3 regions of the Clostridium thermosuccinogenes genome follow, and region 2 is predicted to be linked to each of the others. Evidence: predicted binding sites of a transcription regulator. Region 2 holds the regulator's gene; each other region holds the start of a gene.

Region 1 (6,878 bases), 1.9 Mb from region 2:
TTGTCCTTTGCAAGGGAATTGAGCGTATTATCCTGGGTACATCGGCGGTCAAGGACCCCAAACTGGTGAAGCACGCCTTGCAGAACTTTGAGAACAATGTAGTCATAGGTATTGATGCGCGCGACGGAATGGTGGCTATAGAGGGATGGGCCAAGACCAGCAACTTTACTGCTGTAGGGTTCGCCAAAAAGATGGAGGAGCTGGGTGCAAAAACCATCATATATACCGACATCTCCAGGGATGGCATGCTTACGGGACCCAACTTCAAAGCTATGGAAGAGATGGTGAAAGAGGTTGGGGTAGACATCATTGCTTCAGGCGGTATCAGCAGCATTGACGACATAAAAAGGCTGAAGGATATCGGTGTGGCGGGAGCCATAATCGGTAAAGCGCTTTATACCGGAGATATAGACTTAGTAGAAGCTCTGGAAGCTGCGAAATAACTTTACTTTTTTATTGGAATGGCGGGAGATTCATATGCTTACCAAAAGAATTATTCCCTGCCTTGATGTGCATGCAGGGAGGGTTGTTAAAGGTGTTAACTTTATAAATATAAGAGATGCAGGAGACCCTGTTGAAGTTGCGGCTGTTTATGATAAAGCCGGGGCTGATGAACTGGTTTTCCTTGATATAACCGCATCCAGCGATGCACGGAATATAATGCTGGATGTTGTAAGCCGAGTTGCCGAGCAGGTATTCATACCTTTTACGGTAGGCGGCGGCATCAGGGAAGTGGACGATTTCCGGGAAATATTGAAGGCCGGAGCTGATAAGATATCTGTAAATTCAGCCGCAATCAGGAGACCGGAGCTGGTGTCCGAAGCTGCATGGCGCTTTGGAAGCCAATGCGTGGTGGTGGCTATTGACGCTAAAAAAAGGCAGGATGGCTCCGGATGGGAAGTATACATTAATGGTGGAAGAATCAATACGGGAAAAGATGCTGTTGAATGGGCTGTGGAGGCGGAAAAGCTTGGTGCCGGGGAGATTTTGCTCACCAGCATGGATTGTGACGGGACTAAGAACGGATATGATATAGAGCTTACCAGAACTATTTCGGAGAGTGTGGGAATCCCTGTCATAGCCTCCGGCGGTGCGGGCAACATGGAACATTTTTATGATGTGCTGACCGAAGGTAAGGCTGATGCGGCTTTGGCAGCATCTCTGTTTCATTTCAGGGAATTGGAGATACTGGCATTAAAAGGTTACCTGAAAGATAAAGGAATAAGCGTGAGAACATAATAAGCAAAACCGGCTTTTTACGTAAGAATTCCCATTTTGGCTGAAAAGGCTGGGATATTGCGAAAAAGAAGTACGGTTATATATGCCAGTATTGATGGTTATATAAGGAAATAGGGAGTTTTTTACATTGCAGGAGGAATGATGATTAAGAATATTGTAGATGAGCTGAAGTTTGACGAAAGAGGATTGATACCGGTAGTTACTCAGGATAACAGGACTGATGAGGTTCTGATGGTTGCATATATGAACCGGGAGGCCTTTGAGAAGTCTGTGGAAACCGGCATGGTCCATTACTGGAGCAGGAGCAGAGGCAAACTTTGGCTAAAGGGTGAGACATCAGGACATTTCCAGAGGATCAGGTCCATAAGCTATGACTGTGACGGGGATACGCTGCTGATAAAGGTTGATCAGACCGGAGCGGCCTGTCATACAGGACACCACTCATGCTTTTATCGGAAGCTTAATATAGAGGATGTACAGGATGGCAAATGCCAGGCCGAAGCCAAACCAGCGGAAAATCCCTGTACCTTTGGACAGCCTTGTGATGATGAGCAGAAAGGAAACCTGGCAGAAGTGCTTCAGGAGGTATATAACACGGTAACGGACAGGAAGATTCATCCTAAGGAAGGTTCCTATACCAACTACCTTTTTAGCAAAGGACTGGATAAGATATTAAAAAAGGTAGGAGAAGAAGCTTCGGAAGTTATTATTGCATCAAAAAACGGAAATCCTAATGAAATAAAAGGAGAAATCGCAGACCTGCTGTATCACCTCTGCGTTTTGATGGTGGAAAGAGGCGTAAAGCTGGACGACATATATGAAGAGCTCAAAAGCAGAAGATAAAAAAGATGGTATTTGCGATGGTAGGTGATATATTGAAAAAAGGGAGAATTATCCCGTTTGAGCAGGGTGCGGAAATATGCTTCAGGTCAGGACTAAAATATGCCGACAGGAGGCAGTTTGACAAAGCTCTGAAATATTTTAATAAGGCTGTGCAAATAGAGCCTTTCAATGCAGACTATCAGTTTAACCTGGCGACGGTGTATGCTGAATTGCAGGATATCAGGAAGTCCAATGAAATACTGATGGGCATACTGGTAAACATAAATCCTGCATTGACAGAATGCTATTTTGCTATGGGCTGCAACTATTTTGACCTCCAGGATATGAAAAAAGCAAGGGAATGTTTTGAAAAATATGTTTACCACGACCCGGAGGGTATATTTGCAGACGATGCTTACGACATATTGTATTATTTGAAATTCTATGACGGTGCGCAGGGCAGAAAGCGTAAAGGAAAAAACTCATCCAGGCTTGCACGGGAAGGAAAAAAGCTGCTGGATGACTTAAAATTTGACGAGGCTTATAATAAGCTGGAAAAGGCTTTGGAAGAAGACCACGGCTCTGTTGATGCCAGAAATGACCTGGCTGTGCTTTGCTTTCTTAATGGAGATATAGAAAGGGCAATAAGCCTGGAAAAAAGTGCGCTCATCCTCCAGCGGGACAATCCGTTTTCCTTGTGTAATCTCGCTGTTCTTTATTCCTATAAAGGAGACGAGGAAAAGCTGAATTATCAGTTGGATTCTCTTACATATTCCCCGGTGGATTTCAGAAAACAGCTAAGGGAGATCGAAGAAATGTACAAAAAGCTGTGTGAAGTGGCGAAAGCGGTGGATGTGCATAGGTTGACGGACAGCATTGAGGGAATTTTGGAAGGGATGGAGAAGAAAAGCATCAAATGGGAAAAGGAATGGGATGATGTCATAGAATGTGCTGTTCAAAACCGGGAGACCATATACAGGGCAGGCTATGAGAAGGAATTGAGAAGCATCTGGATGAACTACATAAGAAGAATTGATCCGGACACAGCTCCAGTTATAAGAAAGAGGGAAGTCTGGGCGGCTGTGCTGGAATACGTTTACTGCCGCAGGCATCTGATCCGGGTCTCAAAAAGCAGTCTGGCCAAAAAGTATAGTGTATCTCCTTCCTCAATATCATACAGATTGAAGGATTTCGGAATATGAAACGTGAAACATTGAGTTTGCCCCCTCTAGAGAAGTCTTGGTGAAGCAGGAATGATTCAGAAATAGTAATGAAGAGCAGGGCGATGGAGCCATGTGCAGCTTCCGGAGAAACATGGATGAAGCAGAGGTGCTCTGTACTCCGGATTTGGGTCTTTATTGCCGGATTAATGGAATTGGGATGGGTTTTGATCTCGTTTTATGCGCATATTCTGGGGAATCTTTGTGGTATATCTAGTAGTGAAAAACGGTGAAATAACTTAAAATTGGGAGGAAAACCGGCAAAATTCGCTAAAAACAATATAATTTAGAAAAAACACATATTTGATTAAAAAAAGGAGAGAATATAATATTATTTATATGATTAGCACTCGATGATAGTGAGTGCTAATAAGTCCGAAATGTTAGAAGGAGGTATTTTTTTATGAAAATAAAACCCTTAGGTGAGAGAGTTGTCATTAAGATGCTTGAAACTGAAGAGACCACTAAGAGCGGTATAGTTCTGCCCGGTTCTGCAAAAGAAAAGCCACAGGTTGCTGAAGTGGTTGCAGTAGGTCCGGGAGGAGTTGTGGACGGCAAAGAGATAAAGATGGAAGTAAAAGTTGGAGACAAGGTAATTACCAGCAAATATGCAGGTACTGAAGTAAAATTTGACGGACAGGAATATACGATATTAAAACAGAGCGACATATTGGCGATAGTTGAGTAATGTGCTTCATACCGCCATTGATAAATAGTACTTAGCAAATCAATTCTATTTATTAACATATCATGCTTATCATATTGAATAAACACGGAAGTTTGACAAGGAGGGTATTATAGTATGGCAAAGCAAATAAAATTCGGTGAAGACGCCAGACGTGCATTGGAAAGAGGCGTTAACCAGTTAGCCGATACAGTAAAGATCACACTGGGACCAAAGGGTAGAAATGTTGTTCTTGACAAGAAATTCGGATCGCCTTTGATCACAAACGACGGCGTTACTATAGCTAAGGAAATCGAACTGGAAGATGAGTTCGAAAACATGGGAGCACAGCTGGTAAAAGAGGTTGCTACCAAAACTAACGATGTAGCCGGAGATGGTACAACTACAGCTACTCTGCTCGCTCAGGCTATAATAAGGGAAGGTCTGAAAAACGTAGCAGCAGGCGCTAATCCCATGATACTCAAGAAGGGTATGGCTGCAGCTGTTGAAGCAGCTGTTGAAGGTATAAAGGAAGTCAGCCGCAAGGTAAAAGGCAAGGAAGATATTGCAAGGGTAGCTTCCATATCTGCTAACGATGAAGTTATAGGCAGCCTGATAGCTGATGCTATGGAAAAGGTTACCAATGACGGGGTTATCACTGTGGAAGAGTCAAAGACCATGGGCACAAACCTCGAAGTTGTTGAAGGTATGCAGTTTGACAGAGGATATATTTCAGCTTACATGGTAACAGACACTGAAAAGATGGAAGCTGTTCTTGATGATCCATATATACTCATTACAGACAAGAAGTTAAGCAATATTCAGGACTTGCTGCCACTGCTCGAGCAGATCGTACAGCAGGGCAAGAAGCTGGTTATAATCGCTGAGGATGTTGAAGGCGAAGCTCTTTCAACTCTCGTACTTAACAAGCTGAGAGGTACATTCACATGCGTAGCTGTTAAGGCTCCTGGCTTCGGCGACAGGAGAAAGGCTATGCTGGAGGATATAGCTATACTTACAGGCGGTCAGGTTATCACCGAAGAACTGGGCCTGGATCTGAAAGAAACCAAGTTAAGCCAGCTGGGTAGAGCAAGACAGGTTAAAGTTCAGAAGGAAAATACAATAATTGTTGACGGCGCAGGAAAGCCTGATGCAATCAAGAAGAGAATCAATGCTATAAAAGCTCAGATTGAAGAGACAACTTCCGAATTTGATAAAGAAAAGCTTCAGGAAAGACTCGCTAAGCTTTCCGGCGGAGTTGCTGTAATCCAGGTTGGTGCTGCAACTGAAACTGAAATGAAGGAAAAGAAATTGAGAATAGAAGACGCTCTTGCAGCAACAAAAGCAGCAGTGGAAGAAGGTATCGTTCCTGGAGGCGGAACAGCATTGGTAAATGCTATAGCCAAGGTAGAGAAATTGCTTGATAAAGTAAGCGGGGACGAAAAGACTGGTGTACAGATAATAGCAAAGGCTCTGGAAGAACCTGTAAGGCAGATAGCAATCAATGCTGGACTGGAAGGCTCTGTCATTGTTGAAAAGGTTAAGAACAGCGAACCTGGTATAGGATTCGACGCATTGAATGAAAAATATGTGAACATGATCGAAGCTGGTATTGTTGATCCGACCAAGGTTACAAGGTCCGCTCTCCAGAACGCTGCTTCAGTGGCTGCCATGGTGCTCACTACTGAGAGCATTGTTGCTGATATTCCGGAGAAGGAAGCTCCAGCAGCTGGAGCACCCGGTGGAATGGGCGGAATGTATTAATATTTCCCGTCAGGAAAAGACCTATGATATTCATAGGTCTTTTTTTACACCATATTACGGTTGTTTATACATTTCTGGTGTGGTACAATTTATTGTGACAAAAGCAGAAGGATATACATGGCGGGGAGGATAAAAGCATGGATGTTTTCATGGAAAAAATAGTGAGCAAGAAAAAAGATGCAAAAGATCATTTGATAACGGTTGGTATACTTGTCGCAGGCGGTACCGCAATGCTGTTCGTGCCGATCATACCCATTATAGGCTCAATGGCGCTTATCATAGATGCAGGCATCATATATCTTATGTATTATCTGATAACATCAAGAAACGTAGAGTTTGAATATATAGTTACCAACGGTGATCTGGACATAGATAAAATAACTTCAAAAAGAAAAAGAAAGAGAGTTTTCAGTGCCCACTGCAAGGAGTTTGATGTTGTTGCAAAGCTCAACAGCGATAAATATGACAATGAAGCGAGAAACATCAGAAACCGCCTTGAACTGGTAAGCACGCTGCAGTCACCCGATGTTTATTTTGCTACTCTCACCTATAAGGGCGAGAGGACGATAGTCTTTTTCGAACCTGACGAAAGAATGCTGAATTCATTTAAGACCTTTATACCACGAAAAGTTTTTATATGACCTAATTAATAAATATTGTTATTTGAAAAACGAAAAGAATTTTTAATATTCTTTTCGTTTTTTAGTAATTCAATAATCCGTACCTATCCAAACCAGGGACATTAAGGGAGGTAATATATTAGAAATAATTATCATAGCTTAAAAATGCAATCGATAGTATAATTTAATCAGCACTCCTGTCATAAATATTAAGCAATGGCTTGGAGTATTGAGGGGTTGCTCTAAAGAGTATTTTAATCTAACGGGGGTTCGAAATTTGAAAAAAATCAGGTCACTTATATTATTTGTATTGATAGTCGCAAGCATTTTCATAGGAGTGTATATCTACTTTTTCAAGCCGAATGACAGCGTAGTTTCCGCCTTTCAGGAAGGAAAACTGAACCTGGTGCTGGAAAGTGATGTTATTGATGATGAACCCAGGATAATCGACGGGGAGGTATGCCTGCCCATGGATACGGTGAAAGAGTATCTGGATCCTTATATTTACTGGGATGAGAACCTGCAGAAGGTGACGATAACAACAAAAGA
Region 2 (6,878 bases):
GCTGTTCACTTACGGCCAGGGTACTTATTTGGGAGCAGGGGTGGAGCTTTATAAGGCAACCGGTGAAGAGCAGTATCTTAGGGATGCGGAAAAAACGGCTGCCGCCGCTTTAGACAAGCTCGTCAATTTCTCGTCAGGTATATTGAAGGATGAAGGCCAGGGAGATGGAGGCTTGTTTAAAGGAATACTGATAAGATATCTGGTGAACTTGTATGAAGTAAACAGGGATGAAGCCATAAAAGAAATGATATATCATAATACCGATTCTCTGGTAAACATATCCTATTCCGACGGTTTGTTCGGAACCTCTTGGGATAAGCGGCGCCCGATGCCCCTCGACCTTTCCACTCAGCTCAGCGGTGTATTCCTGGTTGAAGGCGCGGCAAAAATCGATAGAATGGAAAACAAATAACGGTATCCTTTAGCAAATATCAAAGGAATTCAAAGGCGGTTTGAACCGGATGACAGTAGCCGGCTCAAGCCGCTTTTTACTGCCTGAGAAAAATATTCTATTCACAAATGGATGGGTATGTTATAATATATCGATGATAAAATATCAAGCTCCAGAATAATTATCGGTTATAATAGATACAATCACCATTGATGAATTAACTGGCACAACAAATTGATTCATTATATGTTTATTGAATTTTTACTGATTTAATATACGTTTTGCAGCGGAGGATATTTGAATGGCAAGTGAAAGACAAAGGAAGATAAGGAATTTTTGCATCATAGCGCATATTGATCACGGCAAATCAACCCTGGCTGACAGGCTTATACAGATGACGGGAGTCCTGTCGGACCGGGAGATGGAAGAACAGGTTCTGGATAATATGGATATCGAAAGGGAGCGGGGAATCACCATAAAGGCCCAGTCTGTGCGTATGCGGTACAAAGCGGAGGACGGGGAGGAATATATATTCAATCTTATTGATACCCCCGGGCATGTCGATTTCAATTATGAGGTGTCAAGAAGCATTGCAGCCTGCGAAGGAGCAATACTGGTGGTTGACGCTGCCCAGGGAATTGAAGCCCAGACACTGGCAAACGTATATCTCGCGTTGGAGCACAATCTGGAGATAATGCCGGTGATAAATAAGATAGACCTGCCCAGTGCACAGCCTGAAGTTGTAAAGAAGGAAATAGAGGATGTCATAGGCCTCGATGCCAGCGACGCACCATTGATATCGGCCAAAAACGGAATAAATATAGAAAGCGTCCTGGAAAACATTGTATACAAGATTCCATGCCCTGAAGGGGACGAGGATGCTCCTTTGAAGGCGCTGATATTTGACTCCTATTACGACAGTTACAAGGGTGTTATCGCCTTTGTGAGAATAAAGGAAGGCAGAGTAAAGACTGATGACAGGATAAGAATGATGTCCACCGGAAGGGAATTCCAGGTAACCGAAGTCGGTTATTTCAGACCGGGTTCCCTTATGCGTTGTGACGAACTGCTGGCAGGCGATGTCGGCTATATAGCAGCCAGCATCAAGAATGTAAGGGATACAAGGGTGGGAGACACCATCACTCTTGCGGACAACCCGGCAAAAGAGCCCCTGCCTGGCTATAAAAAAGCGAATTCCATGGTTTTCTGCGGCATATATCCTGCTGACGGAGCAAAATACGATGATTTGAGGGATGCTCTGGAGAAACTGCAGTTGAACGACGCTTCCCTTACTTTTGAACCCGAAACGTCGGTAGCGCTGGGTTTCGGCTTCAGATGCGGCTTCCTGGGACTGCTCCATATGGAAATAATACAGGAGAGATTGGAAAGGGAGTACAATCTTGATCTGGTGACTACGGCACCAAGTGTTGTCTACAGGATAACCAAGACCAACGGAGATGTGTTGATGATAGACAATCCCACCAATCTTCCACCTGCTGTTGAGATAGATAAAATGGAAGAGCCTGTGGTAAAGGCCAGCATAATGACCCCTACGGAGTATGTCGGCAATATCATGGATTTATCCCAGGAACGCCGGGGCGTATTCAAGGATATGAAATACATCGATGAGAAAAGGGTAATGCTCACTTATGAGATACCTTTGAATGAGATTATATATGATTTCTTTGACACCCTGAAATCGAGGACGAGGGGTTATGCTTCCCTCGACTATGAGCTCATAGGATACAAGGAATCTGATCTTGTAAAACTGGATATTCTAATAAACGGAGAACCGGTTGACGCTCTTTCCTTTGTAGTGCATTCTGAAAAGGCCTACTCCAGGGGAAGGAGAATAGCAGAAAAGCTTAAGGATTCAATACCGAGGCAGCAGTTTGAAATCCCGATACAGGCATGCATTGGAGGCAAGATTATAGCCAGAGAGACCGTAAGAGCATACAGGAAGGATGTCCTGGCTAAATGCTATGGCGGTGACATAACCCGTAAGAAGAAGCTTCTTGAAAAGCAAAAAGAAGGAAAGAAGAGAATGCGCCAGGTAGGAAGCGTGGAAGTTCCGCAAGAGGCCTTTATGAGCGTGTTGAAGCTGGATACGTGACGTGATGGCGAAAGCAAATGAAATTGGCAACTAAAGCAGAATATTAAATTCACAAAGGGGCACCCGATGAGGTTGCCCTTTATAATTAAGAAGGAGATTTTATGGGGACGGAAACCAAAAAGATAAGTTTATATATTCACGTGCCTTTCTGCAAGGCAAAATGCTATTATTGCGATTTTAACTCCTTCGCAGGCATGTCGGGCCGAATTGCACCCTATTTCAAAGCCCTTCTTGGAGAAATTGAGCTCTATGGAGAGCGTTTGAAGGGCTATGGCATAAAGACGATTTTCATAGGAGGGGGAACCCCCAGCTTTGTTGATGCTGAATATATATCAGCTGTTGCAGAGTCTTGCAGAAAGCATTTTGATTTGCTGGAAGATGCTGAAATAACTATTGAAGCAAATCCCGGCACGCTGAGCTTTGAGAAGCTGGCAGCCTACAGGAGCATGGGAATCAACAGGCTGAGCATGGGCTTGCAGGCGTGCCAGGATGATATTTTAAAGAGCATAGGCAGGATACATAAATACCAGGAATTTGTGGAGAACTTCCAACAGGCTAGAAGGGCAGGCTTCTCCAATATAAATGTGGATTTGATCTTCGGGCTTCCGAACCAGACTCTGGAGGACTGGAAGGAAACCCTTGATAAGGTTGCCGGCCTTGAACCGGAGCATATATCCTGCTATAGCTTGTCCATTGAAGAGGATACTGTATTTGGCGATAGGCTGAAAGCCGGCGAGCTCAAACCCGCCGATGATGAATTGGACCGCAGAATGTACCATATGGCAAAGGATATGCTGACCAGTTATGGTTATGGGCATTATGAAATATCCAATTTTGCCAAATCCGGCTTCGAATGCCTGCACAACCTGACATACTGGAAGGCGGAGGAGTATGCCGGACTGGGAGCAGGAGCCCATTCCTACCTGGATTCGGTGAGATTCAATAATGTTTATTCCGTCGAAGACTATATAGATTGCATATCCCGAGGGACCCTTCCGGTGGAGGACGAACATCCGCTGGATGCGGAGGAAAAAATGTCCGAATTCATGATGCTGGGGTTCAGGCTGATTGGCGGTATAAGCATAACAGAGTTCATGCAAAGGTTCGGCTCCGACGTATATGCTTTATTCGGAAATAAAATTAAGATGCTGGAAAACAAAGGATTGATTGAGGTTATAGGAGATTGCATCAAACTTACTGATTCAGGTCTCGATCTTGCAAATCAGGTTTTCATGGAGTTCATATAAGCGCAGCCTGCATAAATAGGCCAGCCTGAACAAATAATATCCGTGAATTCTGGTAATTGTAAATTTTCAAATACAGGAACAAATCTCTTGACAAAGATATGCTAAGGTGGTATTTTTAAAGTATATTAGCACTCGGCTTGCTAGAGTGCTAACAAGAGGGGTGTTAATGATGTTATTAGATGATAGGAAGATGCGAATTCTCCGCGCTATTATCGACGACTACATCAACACTGCGGAACCTGTAGGTTCAAGGACAATTGCCCGAAAGCATGAGCTGGGGTTGAGTTCTGCCACTATACGAAATGAAATGGCTGATCTGGAGGAAATGGGCTATCTGTCACAGCCGCATACGTCAGCAGGTAGGATACCTTCTGATAAAGGTTACAGGTTTTATGTGGATCAGTTGATGGAAGTGAGACAACTTACTCCAGCGGAGATAGAGAGCATACGGAGCACCATGGAGGTAAGAATAAATGAATTAAGTCAGCTTATAAGGCAGGCTGCCGCAGCTATGTCCCAACTGACAAAATATACGTCGGTAGCTGTCACCTCTCACAAGAAGAAAAGCATGATAAAAGCTGTACAGGTTGTTCCAATTGAGTCCGGCAAGGCGCTGGTTATAGCTGTTACAAACACAGGCACAGTCAGGAATGAGATCATAAGGATATCGGAGAGTACAACTCCTGACTTTTTGAATAGAATGTCAAATATGCTGAATGATAAAATCAGCGGTTTGACGGTGGGAGAAATCAATTTGCCTTTGTTGAACGATTTTTCACATCTGCTCGGATTGCCGGATGACCAGGTGTCACCCATATTGACCGGCATTCATGACTGCATTAAGCAGATTGACAGCCCTAACGTTTACCATGAAGGGGCTATAAATATATTTAATTTTCCGGAGTTCAGAGATATTGTCAAGGCGAGGGAATTTTTGCACATTCTGGACGAAAAGGAACTATTGTTTAATCTGCTGAATGACAATACCGGAAGTAATGAGATCACCATTCGTATTGGAACAGAAAATGAGCTGGAAGAGATTAAAGACTGCAGCCTGATAAGCGCTACTATTAGCTTTAACGGTATGGAACTGGGATCGATAGGCATATTGGGTCCCACGAGGATGGAATATCCGAGGGTTGTGTCTTCAATGAGCTTCATACAAAAGAAGATAAACAGGGAGATAAAAAAGCTCTTTGGAGAGAGTGACGACAGTAAAGACACATATTAGTTCAACTATTTATTAAAGAATGAAGCATTAAATGTTAAGTGTGATTATACCTGCTTTTAATGCTTCATTCTTAACTACTCATTAATCTCAGTTGCATCCGGCACGGGTGCGCGGACTAAAACAGGAGGTTGTAAGCGTAAAATGGAACAGCAAAAAGATCCACAGGATATCCTGAACAATGAGGTGTCCGGCAACAGTGGAAATGAGGAAGTACAAAAGGAAAATAACAATGCTGCAGGCCAGGAAGCTCAAGAAGTCCAATTGGAAACAGATTCCGAGGTAAAGACGGATCCTGAGGAGAATGCAAATTCCGAAGCTAAGGGGGATTCCGGGAGCAATGAGGAGCTGGAGGCTTTAAAGGCTAAGCTTAAGGAGCAGAGCCAAAAGTGCGATGAGTACTTTAGCAGGATGCAAAGGCTGGCAGCGGAATTTGACAATTACAAAAAAAGGACCGCCAAGGAAAAGGAATCGTTATATCTGGAAACAGTTGCAGATGTCGTGGCAGTGTTTCTGCCGGTTGCGGACAATCTTGACAGGGCTTTAAAGGCCGCGGAAGACAGCAGCGACCAGTCCCTTAAGGAAGGGGTGCAGCTTGTTCACAGACAGATGATGGATGTGCTAAAAAGCCTGGGTGTGGAAGAGATTAAGAGTGTGGGAGAGAAATTCAATCCCGATTTACATAATGCGGTAATGCACGTTACTGATGATTCGGTAGGCGAGGGAATTATAGTAGAAGAATTCCAGAAGGGTTATATCATAAAGGACAAGGTTGTTCGCTATAGCATGGTAAAGGTAGCTAACTAATTTTTTGAGTGAAAGAAATCATGATATGAAGCCCCGGAGGGGGTCAAACCATTTATGTCAGCTCGGAAATAGCTATAAAAATTTTATATATATTCAGGTGAAATACTTAGGAGGTAAAATTTATGGCAAAGGTAATAGGTATAGATTTAGGTACCACTAACTCGTGTGTAGCGGTTATGGAAGGTGGAGAACCGGTTGTTATCCCAAATTCTGAAGGAAGCAGGACAACTCCTTCAGTTGTTGCATTCTCAAAAACCGGGGAAAGACTGGTTGGTCAGGTAGCAAAAAGACAAGCTATTACAAATCCCGAGAGAACTATCATTTCTATAAAAAGGGATATGGGAACCGATAGAAGGATAGATATTGATGGTAAGAAATTTACTCCCCAGGAGATTTCCGCTATGATACTGCAAAAGCTCAAGGCTGATGCAGAAGCTTATCTCGGCGAAACCATTACTCAAGCGGTAATAACGGTTCCTGCATATTTCAGCGACTCCCAGAGGCAAGCCACCAAGGATGCCGGCAAAATAGCAGGGCTGGAAGTGTTGAGAATAGTGAATGAGCCTACAGCAGCAGCTCTTGCGTATGGCCTTGATAAGGAGCATGACCAGAAGATAATGGTTTATGACCTGGGAGGAGGTACATTTGACGTATCGATTCTGGAAATAGGCGACGGCGTCTTTGAGGTTTTGGCTACAAATGGTAACAACAGGCTGGGCGGAGACGATTTCGACCAGAGAATTATAGATTATCTTATAGAGACATTTAAGAAGGAAAACGGCATAGATCTGAGCACTGATAAAATGGCTCTCCAAAGATTGAAGGAAGCTGCTGAAAAAGCGAAGATAGAGCTTTCAGGCGTTACTACCACAAATATAAATCTTCCTTTTATCACTGCTGATGCTACTGGGCCGAAGCATCTGGACATGACTTTGACCAGGGCAAAATTTGAAGAGTTAACTGCCGATCTTGTGGAAAAGACTATGGTACCGACAAGACAGGCACTGCAGGATGCAGGATTGACCCCCGATAAGATTGACAAGGTATTGCTGGTAGGTGGTTCTACAAGAATTCCTGCGGTACAGGAGGCAG
Region 3 (6,878 bases), 1.6 Mb from region 2:
TTATGCAAAAGAATGTGGATATTCCTCCAGCAGACCTGATCTGCTGCCTTTTTTATTATGAAAGCCAGCCACACCTGGGCATTTTAAAGCTTAACTACAAAACAGGATATACCCATTATGTCGAACAGGGAGAAGAGGGCAATATCAACACGATAATCCGGTATAGAACCTTGCTGCCTTCGGAGTCCCAAAAAGCTGACGAATGTGTCCTAATTAACCTTGAAAGTCTTGAGATGAAGCTCATTGAGAAGGCTTATGAAATAAACGGGGAAAGGGAATATTATTTTTCAGGCATGTTTTTGAACTGTACGACCCAGCTTTCGGACAATGAAAAGGTAAAAATTATCAACAAGGTGGCGCAGAAAATCAGCAAAAAGTATTATGATGAAGATTTTGAAACCGCAGCCAAGCTGAAGAAAGCCATATCGGACAGCTTTGAGGAAACAAAGGCTATTCAGTTGGATAATCTGGTGGAAGAAGTTTTTGATAAAAATGTTGAAATCCGTAACGAGTATATGGAAGAAATACATAAAGCAGGCTTGACGGAGAAGAGCATTCCCATACCGGAAAAGCTGGCGGAAAAGAAGTTCAGAACCCATAGAATAAAGACTGATACGGGAATAGAAATAAATTTTCCGCCGAGCTTGTATAACAACAAGGAAAAGATTGAATTTGTCAATAATTCCGACGGAACGATATCAATAATTATAAAAAATGTAGGCAAAATAATTAATAAGTGATTTTCTGTGACGCGAGTCACAGAATTTTATTCTAATTAGCCATATAATTGCTTATGAAAATACATCCAGTTATTCTTTGATGTAATGCGCAAGGTGCATATAGATTCACTGGCGGAAGAGAGAGGTGATATTATGAAGGCGTCTATAGACAGGGAAGGCTGCATTGCTTGCGGCTTGTGTCCGGCTACCTGCCCGGAGGTTTTCAGGATGGCAGAAGACGGATTTGCTGAAGTTTATGTCGACGAAGTTCCGAAGGGTGCGGAAGAAGCAGCAAAGGAAGCTGAAGCAGGCTGCCCCGTTTCCGTAATAACAGTGGAGTAAAACCTCGGTATCAAAATAAATTGCAAATAAAATTCCCCATAATTGCAATAAAGCATTTCCGGCGTTTTTGCCCAGCAAGGTGAGGCTCTGGTAATTGTATTTGAACAATCAAGTCAAGGACAAAGCCTGTAGGATGAGCGTTAGCGAATCTCTATATGATTGAAAATCAATTATAATGCTTTAAACTGCTGGCAAGTTATCCGGCAGCTATTTGCAAAAGTGGGGAAATTTCATTTGCAAAAAAACAGTTATTGCTTGTATTCTCATTTATACAGTTCAGGAGTAAATTCAGCTATAATAACGGATTCATTGATTGCCATGTATTTTGAATCCTTTGCATATATTTCAGCACGCCATGCCGATACGGTGACTTACGCCACCAAGGTAAAAAGCCTCTGCAGGTCCGGTATGTCATATCATGCCATCAGATAATTGATTTGATCAGAAAGGCTTATATTCTTCGTATCCCACTTTCTCGCCGGACAGTCGGTAATATTAAATGGAAGCCCTGAGGACTTAATGAAATGCTCAAACCTTTTGTCCAGCCAAGGAGGAGTCCATGCTCCGGAACGGCATATATGAACTGCCCCAACATCAATGCCTGCAGCCAGATCATCGGGAGACAGATACCGAATCCTGTAAATGCTGTTCATAGCCTTGAAATATTCCGGCTTTTCAGCTGTAAAAGGGCTGTATATTATATTAGCTTCATCTATCCGATTATCTTTAAAAAGCTTGCCGAGCCAGTTGGCACAGTTTATCTCGAAATTAAGGGAGGAGGTACCCCCATAACCCAGGTCGGAATGGGAGTCAAACAGGTATACTGTCCTCAAGCCGTGATTTGCGGCTATGTCATAGGACAGGGAATGGGAGTCGGAAACATAAGCCTTTACATCCTTGTCAAATCGGAAGAACCGCCTGATTTTTTCCCAGAAGATGTCCACTCCTGAGGAAAGCCGGTAAGAATTCTGAATGTTCCTGCCTTGTGCTTTCGCCTGCAGGAATCGCTTATACCATAAATCCATCAGGTTTTTTTTATTTTCTATATATGAACCCCAGTTTTCTTTTTGCATTTGGATAAAATAATCCCAGTCAATAGACAACAAGCATTTTCCCATTACATCATCCCCATATCCATGAAATGGCCGGTTGCATGAAGTAAAGGCAAGTTGGTAAACCATACTGACATCGCTCTGATATAGCACCTATATAAAATCGGTTTGAATTCAGCTGATTGAAATGGATGAATCAATACATTCATTATTAACCGAACTCATTCCTAAACTATATAGAGCTGTAACAATAAGCTTTCCATGATGCCGTGTCAATTTGCCTGTGAAACTCATCGGGCAAAGGGAGCCTTTGTCAGCCTTTCAGAACATGGTTTCCCAAGGCTCCCTTAACCCTATATAGAAAGGCAAAAGGGGATTATAAGGATGAACGGTCAGGAAGAGAACTGACTTCTGTCCTTAACCCTTTTACCTGGGTTTAATAGTCCATGTCGCCTGCCGGTACCGGTGAAGATTTCTTTTTCTCCGGTTTATCAGCAACAGCGCTCTCTGTAGTCAGAACCATGGATGCTATGGATGCTGCATTTTGGAGAGCAGACCGGGTGACCTTCGCAGGGTCGATGATTCCCGCTGTAAACATATTCACATATTCTTCCTTAACAGCATCAAAGCCGATTCCTTTTTCGCTTTTCTTTACATTTTCTACCACCACGGAACCGTCAACGCCTGCATTGGCAGCTATTTGACGGAGCGGTTCTTCCAGTGCCCTTAGAATAATCGCAGCCCCTGTTTTTTCATCGCCATGGAGGGAATCCACCAGCTTCGCTACCTCAGGGATAGCATTGATATAAGCGGTACCTCCGCCGGGAACAATTCCTTCTTCAACGGCTGCTTTGGTAGCGTTGAGGGCATCTTCAACCCTGTATTTCTTTTCCTTCATTTCGGTTTCGGTGGCAGCTCCTACACGGATGACAGCTACTCCTCCGGATAGCTTTGCCAGTCTTTCGTTCAGCTTTTCCTTGTCATAGCTGGAAGTGGTAACTTCTATCTGTTTTTTGATGGACTCGATTCTATCCTTTATTGCCTTCTGATCTCCTGCACCATTCACTATGATGGTGTTTTCCTTCTGCACTTTTACCGACTTGGCTTTTCCAAACCATTCCATCTTCATATCCTTGAGATCCATGCCCACTTCTTCAGATACAACCTGCCCGCCGGTCAATATTGCGATATCCCGCAGCATTTCCTTGCGCCTGTCGCCATATCCCGGAGCTTTAACAGCCACACAGTTGAGAGTGCCTTTCAGCTTATTTACCACCAGGGTGGCCAAAGCTTCTCCTTCTACATCCTCCGCAATCACAAGCAGCTTTCCGCCGTCCCTTACTACCAGTTCGAGGGCGGGCAGCAAATCCTGTATGTTGCTGATTTTTCTGTCGGTTATGAGGATATAGGGATCCTCCAGGACTGCTTCCATTTTTTCGCTGTCCGTGACCATATAGTGGGATATGTAACCTCTGTCAAAGGACATACCTTCGACGATTTCAGTAAATGTATCGGAGGTTTTGGACTCTTCGATGGTTATGACGCCATCAGCGGTCACTTTCTCCATTGCGTCGGCGATGAGAGCACCTATTGATGCATCTCCGGAAGATATGGTGGCTACAAAGGCCATATCATCCTTACCTTTGATTTTCTGACTGTCTGCTTTTATACATTCAACGGCTTTGTTGGTAGCCTTTTCTATACCTTTTTTGAGGATCATGGGATTGGCCCCTGCGGCCAGATTCTTCATTCCTTCCCTGACAATTGCCTGGGCGAGAAGAGTTGCCGTGGTTGTACCGTCTCCGGCGGCATCATTGGTTTTGCTGGCAACTTCCTTAACCAGCTGGGCACCCATGTTTTCGTAAGGATCCTCCAGCTCGATTTCCTTGGCGATGGTGACACCATCGTTGGTAATGGTTGGGGATCCGTACTTTTTTGCCAATACTACATTTCTACCCTTTGGACCCAGGGTGACTTTTACTGTGTCTGCCAGTTTATTAACGCCGGTTTCGATGGATTTTCTTGCATTGATGTCAAACGAGATTATTTTTGCTGCCATTTCTATCTACCTCCCTCTATTCTATAACAGCTAAAATATCGTCCTGTCTTACTATCAGGTATTTTTGATCATCGAGCTTGACTTCGGTCCCGGCGTATTTACTGTAAAGAACCTTGTCGCCTTTTTTTACCTGCATTTTGATTTCTTTCCCGTCCTTTATTTCCCCAGGGCCAACTTCAATTACTTCTGCCAAATAGGGTTTTTCCTTTGCGTTTGATGGCAAAACAATACCGCTTTTTGTAGTTTCTTCGGTTTCCACTTCTTTAAGCAGAACCCTTGCACCTAGTGGTTTGACTTTCATAATTGCTCAGCTCCTTTGTTATTAGTGTTAACAATCAAGCCTGTTGCGTCATATAATTTGGTTAAAAGCCTTCGAGCGCAATAAAAATAAAAACTGCGGCTCCTTTCTCAACGATGCCGTTCCCAATTTATTGGCACAACAGACTAACTTAAGCTATTTTATTAAAACAGCTTATGAATAAGCTTTTGGTATAGACTTGAAAGATTAAGAATATTATAGGGAAGAAAGGCTTTACATAAAAATGCTCCTTTCTTTTAAATGGTTTATATGCAGGTATGTGTTGTTGCTTGCATTGCTTAGCACTCACTTGGTATGAGTGCTAACAATTATCATTTTAGCCCTATTATACCTAAAGTCAATGTGAATTGATGGCCGTATCATGCAATATTGGCTTATAATTTGACAAAAAAATAAAATACCACGATTTACCTAAAGAACATGTATAATTTCTCGCTTTAGCTCGCATTTAATGGGCATGAGAAGTAAAAATAGGATTGGCTATGGACCTATATGGAAAAGAATTACACTTTGAAAAACAGTTTTGACAATTTGAGAATTCTTTCAATTTAAAATATGTATAACCTTGATTAATACATATTATATATAATTTATTCAATTTCTATTACATAGCTCTATTAGATAGCGAAACTCCGTTAATTTCTTTCCTAGGGTAAGTTCTTTTACTGTACCGTCATGCTTAAAACCCATTTTTTCATAGAATTTTCTTGCATTGAGATTCTCTTCAAGAACCCATAAGGTAACCTTTTTATAGCCTCTGTTTTTCAATTCATTTAGTCCCCAGTTTATAAAATATGAGCCTATTCCTTTATTCCAATACTCCGGCAACAGATAAAGTCCCCATATTTCGCCGTAAGTATCATCCTTATCTTCATCTCTGCATCTTCCGATGCACATTAAACCAACTGCTTTGTCGTCGGCAAAAATGAGAAAATCTTCTTCCCAGCCTTCGGATAATGCCTTTTCAAAGTACTTCTGCCTTTTATAAGCACTTATGTTATCTAATATTGAATCAGGCACTATGCCTTTATATGCTATTTTCCACGAACTTGCATGGATTTCTCCCAATGCTTTTGCATCATTGACGTCAGCGCGGCGGACCTTATACATTCATTCGCCCCTTTCTTAAATTTTACATATCATACCATATTCCTTTGCTTTGCACAATATAAACGTAAAATGATAAATTAGCGCAAAGCCTTATAGGATTCGCGTTTCGGATTCAGCACGTTTAATAATCTCAGACAGAGTTTCTTCAGCAGTCATGTGTGTTGAATCTATCCAGAATCCTATTCTTGGATTTTCATTAACCAATACATCATGGAGAGATTCAACATCCCATGTGGTATAACCTGTTTTGTTGCGCTTTTTCTCTCTTTCTATCACTGCTTCAACGCTTGGATTTAACGTAATAAAATAGATAGGCTTCGATTCAAATTTTTTAAGAAAAGGCTGCACGTATTCTCCCAAATAAACATCCTGAACAACTACGGAAAACCCAGCCTTGTAATACATGTCTGCTGCTTTTGCTGTAATACTGTAGCGAAGCATCAATTGGTCCAAAGCATCTTGGGAGCAATCGGGCGTCATATCAATCTTTCCTTTGACAATCATCCTTCGAAATATATCCCCGTGAACATGAACGCCTTTATCAAACTGCTCTGCCAGCATTTGTGCAATTGTAGACTTTCCTGAAGCCATTATTCCGGTTTATAATATAAATTCCATTTCTAAGGGCCATAATCTTTACCTCCTGAAATACCTAATAAAAAACATGGCCTACAAAGGATTTTCTTATCCCTGTAAAACCATGTTTACTGCAACAACTATAATTACGCCCTATTATAATTTGTAAAATGAAAGAAACTTACTTAATATAGACAACCTTATCCCTGTATCATATCTCTCTACGGCCTTCCAGGGCTTTGGCCAGGGTCACTTCGTCCGCATATTCCAGATCTCCTCCCACCGGTATGCCGTGGGCTATCCTTGTGGCTTTGATGCCCAAGGGCTTTAGCAATTTAGAGATATACATGGCGGTAGCTTCACCCTCGATGTTGGGGTTTGTAGCCAGTATAATCTCTTTGACGCTGCCGTCCTTAAGCCTTGCCAGCAATTCTTTTATCTTTATGTCCTCCGGGCCTATTCCCTCCATAGGGGAAATGGCTCCGTGCAAAACATGATAGAGTCCTTTGAATTCCCGGGTTCTCTCCATTGCCACGACATCCCTTGGGTCTTCGACGACGCATATAACGGAGGAATCCCTTGATGAACTGCTGCAGATGCTGCAGGGATCTGTTTCGGTGAGATTGCTGCAGACGGAGCAATATCTGGTTTTTGCCTTGGCCTCTCTTATCGCATTTGCCAGGCTCTCTGCCTTTTCATAA

What was found. Region 2 encodes HrcA, which represses chaperone genes, less so after heat shock. Its sites were predicted from a motif close to TGTTAGCACTCNNNNNNNNNGAGTGCTAACA; they were not measured.
Region 1: groES (co-chaperone GroES) is a predicted target of HrcA. The motif match lies at 3,623-3,653, and genes of this name have one in related genera.
Region 3: CDO33_RS19265 (co-chaperone GroES) is a predicted target of HrcA. The motif match lies at 4,499-4,529, and genes of this name have one in related genera.

The regions. Positions count from the first base shown of each region.
Region 1 is NZ_CP021850.1:4,100,258-4,107,135, reverse strand. It holds gene hisA (1-(5-phosphoribosyl)-5-[(5-phosphoribosylamino)methylideneamino]imidazole-4-carboxamide isomerase) at 1-443, shown strand, start outside; gene hisF (imidazole glycerol phosphate synthase subunit HisF) at 478-1,239, shown strand; gene hisIE (bifunctional phosphoribosyl-AMP cyclohydrolase/phosphoribosyl-ATP diphosphatase HisIE) at 1,384-2,082, shown strand; gene CDO33_RS18010 (tetratricopeptide repeat protein) at 2,100-3,263, shown strand; gene groES (co-chaperone GroES) at 3,685-3,969, shown strand; gene groL (chaperonin GroEL) at 4,084-5,709, shown strand; gene CDO33_RS17995 (DUF6106 family protein) at 5,847-6,350, shown strand; gene CDO33_RS17990 (glycosyl hydrolase family 18 protein) at 6,607-6,878, shown strand, end outside.
Region 2 is NZ_CP021850.1:1,267,410-1,274,287, forward strand. It holds gene CDO33_RS05465 (glycoside hydrolase family 76 protein) at 1-412, shown strand, start outside; gene lepA (translation elongation factor 4) at 693-2,504, shown strand; gene hemW (radical SAM family heme chaperone HemW) at 2,606-3,751, shown strand; gene hrcA (heat-inducible transcriptional repressor HrcA) at 3,918-4,982, shown strand; gene grpE (nucleotide exchange factor GrpE) at 5,124-5,786, shown strand; gene dnaK (molecular chaperone DnaK) at 5,909-6,878, shown strand, end outside.
Region 3 is NZ_CP021850.1:4,406,547-4,413,424, reverse strand. It holds gene CDO33_RS19290 (nucleoid-associated protein) at 1-740, shown strand, start outside; gene CDO33_RS19285 (ferredoxin) at 873-1,061, shown strand; gene CDO33_RS19275 (arginase) at 1,478-2,179, opposite strand; gene groL (chaperonin GroEL) at 2,550-4,172, opposite strand; gene CDO33_RS19265 (co-chaperone GroES) at 4,189-4,473, opposite strand; gene CDO33_RS19260 (GNAT family N-acetyltransferase) at 5,086-5,601, opposite strand; gene CDO33_RS19255 (phosphotransferase-like protein) at 5,692-6,192, opposite strand; gene recR (recombination mediator RecR) at 6,389-6,878, opposite strand, start outside.